2 regions of the Rhizorhabdus sp. P4_G6 genome follow, and region 1 is predicted to be linked to the other one. Evidence: riboswitches for the same ligand, from Rfam matches in the RefSeq annotation. Region 1 holds a riboswitch; the other holds the start of a gene.
The links. Region 1 has a riboswitch for cobalamin ahead of AC1DPF_RS18810 (TonB-dependent receptor). Riboswitches for the same ligand answer to the same signal wherever they lie in the genome.
Positions count from the first base shown of each region.

Region 1 (3,409 bases):
ACTGCTGCGCCGTAGAGCGTCAGCGCCGTGAGGAGGCCAAGGCCCTTCTGCGTGCCCCGGCTGACGAGCTCGGGCTCTTTAGCCGACGGCATGCCCGGCATGCTGTGCGCCTCGTGCGCGGAATGCGACGCCTCATAGGCGATGGCGAGGTCGACCTGAGGCTCGGCCAGGGCGCGGGCGAACAGGGTGGCCAGGATCGCGGCGAGGATGCCGGCGACCATGCCGCGGATCAGCAAATTTCGGGTCATGGTAGCATCCCCGCCTTAGTGGCAGGGGAAGCCGAGCAGATGACGTCCGTCGTGGACGAACTCATGGACGTACATACCGCTGAACAGCGACAGCGCGCCCTGTTCGGTGCTGACGAAATACAGGAAGATCATGGCCAGCAACGCGCCGAAGATGCCCCAGGGGATGATGTCACCAAGGGGGATCACCCCTGTTCCCGGAAGCGGAATGAAGGCGTCGTCTGCGAAGAGAGGCTTGCTCGCCATGGTCATGCTCCTTTCGGGATATCGCGTCCCGGCACCGTGTCAAAATCGCCCGAGGAAGGTCTGACTCTCGACAGCGCATCGGCGCTGGCGATAACAGTGGCGCGACCGTGCCGGAATCACACCGGCTTCTTCCTCGGTCATTGCTGGCTCCGCACTAGGCCGGATGCATGAGAGGCGTCAACGATCCTTGGAGAAGTCCCCTGGCAGCCCGATTGACGCTTCTGTGCCATGCGGCGACCGCAGCGATGCGAGAAGGAGCTTTCCCTGCGCCCGAAGATCCACTCGACGATGGCGGTGTACGGAAGGCAAACGACTATCGCCTCTCCGAAGGCAAGGCCGACCTCTTCATGGTCAGTCCGGCTCTCGCGGCCCGGCAGACGGCGGACGCGCTGGGGCTGGACGCGTCTATCGACCACAGCCTGCGCGATGTCGATCAAGGCGGCTGGGCGGGCCATAGCTTCGAGACTATTCATCAGCGTGATGCGGCGGCCCTTTCCGCGTGGCTGGCCGATCCGGCAAAAGGTGCGCCTGATGGCGAGAGCCTTATCGACGCCCGAGATCGCATCTCTCCCTGGCTCGACGCGCAGGCCCGTCGAGACCTTCACCTTCTGGCGATCACCCATCCTATGGTCATTCGCGCGATCTTGTCGGCAGCGCTCGACATCTCTCTGCCGGCAACCATGCGGATCGACGTCGCGCCGCTGACGGCGGTCAGGCTGTCCTTCAACGGCGGCTGGCGGCTTCAGGCGATCACCGGAGGCCGAGCCGATATATTGGATCGAAGTGGCTGATTCCGCTGTCGTTGCGGTCCACGCACGTTGTCCTTGCAGGGCTGCATCAACTTCCGTAACTGCCGCTTCGTTCGCGCAAAGGCCGAAAGGTCGCGCGCCGACATGATCGCGCCGGTGCCCGAGAGGGCTTAAAATGGGAATGCGGTGCGGGGGGCCGGTGAAAATCGGACACTCTCAAATCCGCAGCTGTCCCTGCAACTGTAAGCGGTGAGCGCGATGCATATGTGCGGTTTGGGCAAGACGTCCCGAGCCGCCAGCCACTGGGCCGGACGCTAATTCATGCGAGGCCTGGGAAGGCCGTGCATCAAGCGATGACCCGTGAGCCAGGAGACCTGCCTGCGTCTGGTCGCTCTTGCTTTGGTCCAGGGGATGGCCGGGGCACGGTGTTTTCCGTCTGAGCGACGAACGAGCGGCTGGGGCCGCACGGTAACGCATGGTGGTCGCCCCCGGGCGCCCGGCCTCTCTGCGTGCCGACCGTTCGTGAACGGTACGCCCCGCCATCGTCGTTAGGCGCCGATGGGGGAATCAAGTGAAAAAAGAGACCAACATCATCGGCGCGCCGCGCTCGCTAATCACGCTTGCCATCCTGGGCGCGCTGGCATCGCCGGCCTTTGCGGAGGACGCCGCGGCAGACGGAAGCGCTCAATCCAACGAGGACACCATCCTCGTTACGGGGAGGCTTGGCGCGGCGCTGACTGTACCAACCAGCACGGGCAGCCGCCTCGGTCTTACTGCCCTTGAGACACCGGCTAGCGTAGTCATTATCGACGGGAATGCGATCCGCGCGCGGGGCGACATCTCAGTCGTCGAGGCGGTCACTCGCGCGCCGGGCATCACGACGGCGGCCACGCCTGGCGATGGCGGTACGGCGCTCGTCGTTCGTGGCTTCAAAGGGCAAGGTTCGGTGCTCCAGCTTTACGACGGCGTCCGGCTCTTTCCGGTCGCAGGGACGATAACCTTCCCCCAGGATACATGGAACATCGATCGGATTGAGATACTCAACGGACCGGCGTCTGTACTCTACGGTCAGGGAGCGCTGGGCGGGGCGGTCAATGTGATCACCAAGAAGCCGAGCGGCGAGCGAACCGAGGTCGAAGCCGAAGCCGGCTATGGCTCGCAGAACAGCTGGCATGCCGCGGCGGGAGCCGGCGGTCCGCTTGGCGACAAGCTCTCCTACCGGGTCGATGGCAGCTATCGGAAATCGGACGGCTATGTCGATCACGGCGATTCGAAGAGCTATGCGGTGTCGGCGGCGCTACGCTTCGCGCCGACTGAGACGCTCTCATTCACGCTGCGCGACGACTATGCGAACCTGCGGCCTATGGAGTATTTCGGTACGCCGCTGATCAACGGCGAGCTCGACACACGCATCCGCCATCGCAACTACAATGTCGCGGACGCCAGCCTTCACTATCGTGACAACCGGACGCTTCTCACCGTCGAATGGGCGCCTTCGGATCTGATCAGCATCTCCAACACCACCTACCGGCTGACGAGCAAGCGGCTCTTCAAGGATTTGGAGAGCTATTGCTGGATCGGTGGCAGCGGCAACTGCCCGAACGGCTATAACGGCACGTCTGGCACCCCCGGCACGATCTACCGGACCGACAATCTTGGCATCATCCACGACCAGACCCAGATCGGCAATCAGGGTAGCGTCAAGTGGAGCGCGGATTTCGGCGATATCCAGAACGATCTCGTCGTCGGCTTCGACGTCAACAAGATCAAGCTCACCTACTCGAACGACTTCGGATCGGACCTGCAGGAGGATTTCGTCGATCCGCTCAGCTTCGACTCCGGTCTGTTCTTCGACACACAGGGGATCGCGCCGCGCTATCGGACGCGGACCGGCGAGTATAGCTTCTTCGCGGAGAACCGTATCCGCTTCAGCGATCAGTTCTCGTTGGTCGCTGGCATTCGCGACGAGCATGATCGGGTGTACCGCCAGAACATCAATCCTTCCGGGGCCATCGGCGCACGCCTTTTCACGAAGAAGCTGCGCAACACAACCTGGCGCGTCGGCGCGGTCTATCAGCCGACCTCGACCGTCTCGCTCTATGGGCAATATTCGACGGGTACAGATCCCATCGGGACGCTGACCACCTTCTCAGGTTCACAGACCGCCTT
Region 1 covers NZ_JBFUKC010000045.1:3,075-6,483, forward strand. The annotation lists gene AC1DPF_RS18795 (CbtA family protein) at 1-248, opposite strand, end outside; gene AC1DPF_RS18800 (CbtB domain-containing protein) at 264-491, opposite strand; gene AC1DPF_RS18805 (histidine phosphatase family protein) at 659-1,282, shown strand; cobalamin riboswitch at 1,378-1,636, shown strand; partial or broken gene AC1DPF_RS18810 (TonB-dependent receptor) at 1,812-3,409, shown strand, end outside.

Region 2 (3,409 bases), on a different contig from region 1:
GTCCTGTGGGTGTCGGGGCCATGTATCGCCGCTGCCGTGACGGGCATGTGGATCGGCATCCTTCGAACGAGGATGGGGCGTCGCCGGTTTCGGGGTGGCCGAATGACGCCCTATCATGGCTGGATGCTGTGGCATCACATCGCAGGCTTCGGCGGCGGCCTGGCACTGCTCGCATGGATATTCAGCGGCTGGCTGTCGGTCGATCCGGGGCGCCTGTTCGACAGCCCGGGAATCGGCGATGCCGAGCGTATCGCTTATTCCGGCACCGGTAAGGCGCCGCCCCTTGATATCGCGAGGCTCGCGCGCATCGCTCCGGGAGCAAAGCTGCTGGAGCTCAACTGGGCTGCGGGTCGATCACATGTAATGATCGAACGTCCAGGCCGGCCTACGCTCACACTCGACCCCTCGACCGACACTCCGGTCAAGATGTCCGAGCCAGCCATATTGGCGGCGGCGGCCAAGCTCGTGCCGAACGCACGAATCCGTGAGGTCAAGCGGCTCACTGCGCCCGACGCCTATTGGTATGATGTCGGTGCGCTTCCCCAACTCCCCGTCCTACGCGTCGAATATGACGATGCGGCCGGGACATGGGTGCATCTCGATCCGACGACGGGCGCTTTGCTCGGCGAAATCGACGAACGTGGCCGAGTCTATCGTTGGTTGTTCGATTTCCTGCACAAATGGGATCTGAACGGCCTGACGCTGAACCGCCCGGCTTGGGATGCGCTGCTGTGGGGTCTCTCGATCCTCGGCCTTGTCACGTCGATCAGCGGCATCTGGATCGGCTGGATCAGGCTGATGCAGCCGCGCGCCGCTTCGCGTCGCAGGCGGCGGGTACGATAGGCATGTCGGAGCAGGGGAGAGCGCGGCGGCTGGTATCGCTGGTGCGAACGCCCACCGGCTTCGACGTGCTCATCGATCTGGCCAATGAAGGGGACATGCCGCTGGGGCTGCGCATCCACACCGGAGAACGCGACCGGCAACTGCAGCGCGCGATGGCGCGGTCGCGCAAGCCGATCGGTCAGAAGGTGGTCGGACGCGTCCTTGGGATTACGTCGGCTGAGCGGTCGCGATGGGGAAAGGATGGTCGCCTGCCGACATCGGGCTCGATGCAGATCCGAAGGGGCACGACCATCACTTTGCCGACCTATTCTCCGATCGTCATCGAGCAGCTCGCCAACTGCCCGGCCCTCGTCGCGGAATGGCGGGCACAAGACCGCGCGCGATGAAGGGTTGGCCTCGGGCGTGAAACGGACTATCCGGCCGATGGAGTCCAGCAGAAATGCAGGGCTCGAAAGATCGCGCTGGTGCCCGGAAGGGCTTAAAATGGGAATGCGGTGCGGGAGTTCGCTCCCAAATCCGCGGCTGTCCCTGCAACTGTAAGCGGCGAGCGAGATGTGCATGTGTCTATCCATTGGATGGCACGGTCACTGGGTCGGGTTGACCCGGGAAGGCGCGCATCGAGCTATGACCCGCGAGCCAGGAGACCTGCCAGCGCACCGGTCGCTCTTGCCTTGATCCAGGGGATGGTCACGGCACGGTTCCTCTCCGTCTGAGCGACGAACGAAGCGGCGGGTGCCGCACGGTTGCGTGATCACGGGTGCCTTTGGCGCCCGCCCGTCATTGCGCGCCGGCCGTTCGTGTTCCGAACGGCAAGCCCCGCCACCGATGAAGCTCAGGTGCCGGGAGTTTCCCGATGAAGGCCATCATTGTCTGCTTGCCCGCCGCGCCGGGAAGCGTCGGCGCATGAGCAAGATACCGACGACCGTCATCACCGGCTTCCTCGGCGCCGGCAAGACCACGCTGATCCGGCATCTTCTCCAGAACGCCAGGGGCCGCCGACTGGCGCTGATCGTCAACGAGTTCGGCGATGTCGGGGTCGACGGCGAATTGCTCAAGGGCTGCAATGACGAGGCCTGCCCTGAAGACGATATCGTCGAGCTGGCTAATGGCTGCATCTGCTGCACTGTGGCCGACGACTTCCTGCCGACGATGCAGAAGCTGCTCGACCGTCCTAATCCGCCCGAGCATATCATCATCGAGACGTCGGGCCTCGCGCTGCCCAAGCCGTTGGTGAAGGCCTTCCAGTGGCCCGAGATCCGCACCCGCTCAACCGTCGATGGCGTGATCGCGCTGATCGATGCCGATGCGGTGTCGGCGGGCCGCTTCGCCACCGACGAGGTGGCTTTGGCGCTCGCCCGCGCGGCTGATCCGACGCTCGACCATGACAGCCCGCTCGAGGAACTGTTCGAAGATCAGCTGGCCTGCGCCGATCTCGTCATCCTCAACAAGTCCGATCTGGTCGATGCCGACAAGCTGACCAAGATCGAAGCCGATATTTCGGGCGATACCCGCAGCGGCGTGAAGATTGTCCGTGCCGATCATGGCGCGGTCGACATCGGCATGTTGCTCGGCCTGTTTGCGGGCGCCGAGGACGATCTCGAAACCCGGCCTTCGCATCATGACAGCGATCCCGATCATGACCATGACGACTTCGACAGCTTCGTCGTGAAGGGTGGCGACATCGGCAATGTCGAACCGTTGCTGCGGGCGGTGTCTGAAGTCATCGCGAAGCACGACATATTGCGGATCAAGGGCCTGATCGCGGTCGGCGGCAAGCCCGCTCGGCTGGTGATCCAGGCGGTCGGTCCGCGCGTTCAGCATTATTATGATCGCGCTTGGACGGCCGGGGAGGTGCGCCAGTCGCAGCTCGTTGTAATCGGACAGAAAGATCTCGACCGGCCGGCGATCGAAGCGACGTTGTCGGCGGTATTGGGCGGCTGATGCATCTGCTGGCCGCCACGCCGGGAACGGTTTCGAACGGCGACGAGGCGATCGATCTCGCCCAGTCGCCGGGCGAGATCGTCTTCCTGACCGTGGCGGACAGCGAGCTTGCCTGCTTCGCGCGGGCGGCGGCTGCGCTGGGTGACGGCGCGCCATCGATCCGGCTCGCGAACCTGCTTCAGCTCAAGCATCCCTATTCGGTGGATCTTTATGTCGAGAAGGTGATCGCGCAGGCGAAGTTCGTCGGCGTCGTGCTGCTCGGTGGCAAGAGCTACTGGCCTTATGGCGTCGACGAGATCGCCCGCGTAGCGCGCGAGAAAGGGATCGCTTTCGCCGCCATCGCCGACGGCCGTGAGCCCGATCCGGCGCTCGATGCGGCCTCGACCTTGCCTGACGAGATCCGCGAGCGGCTGCGCGATTGTCTCCGGCAGGGTGGGGTGGCTAATGCAACGAGCTTCCTCCGGCACGCCGCACGCCTGATCGGGCGCGACATTGGTCTGCCCGACGATCCGGTCCCGGTCGCCGACGCCGGGCTGCACCTGCGCGGCCATGAGCGGCCGGTGCTCGACGACGTGCGGGCGCGATGGGTTGAAGGCCGGCCGGTAGCGCTGTTAACCTTCTACCG
Region 2 covers NZ_JBFUKC010000012.1:735-4,143, forward strand. The annotation lists gene AC1DPF_RS13030 (PepSY domain-containing protein) at 1-843, shown strand, start outside; gene AC1DPF_RS13035 (hypothetical protein) at 885-1,229, shown strand; cobalamin riboswitch at 1,289-1,510, shown strand; gene cobW (cobalamin biosynthesis protein CobW) at 1,747-2,784, shown strand; gene cobN (cobaltochelatase subunit CobN) at 2,784-3,409, shown strand, end outside.
Region 2: linked by a shared signal. The riboswitch ahead of cobW (cobalamin biosynthesis protein CobW) and the one ahead of AC1DPF_RS18810 (TonB-dependent receptor) in region 1 are both predicted to bind cobalamin.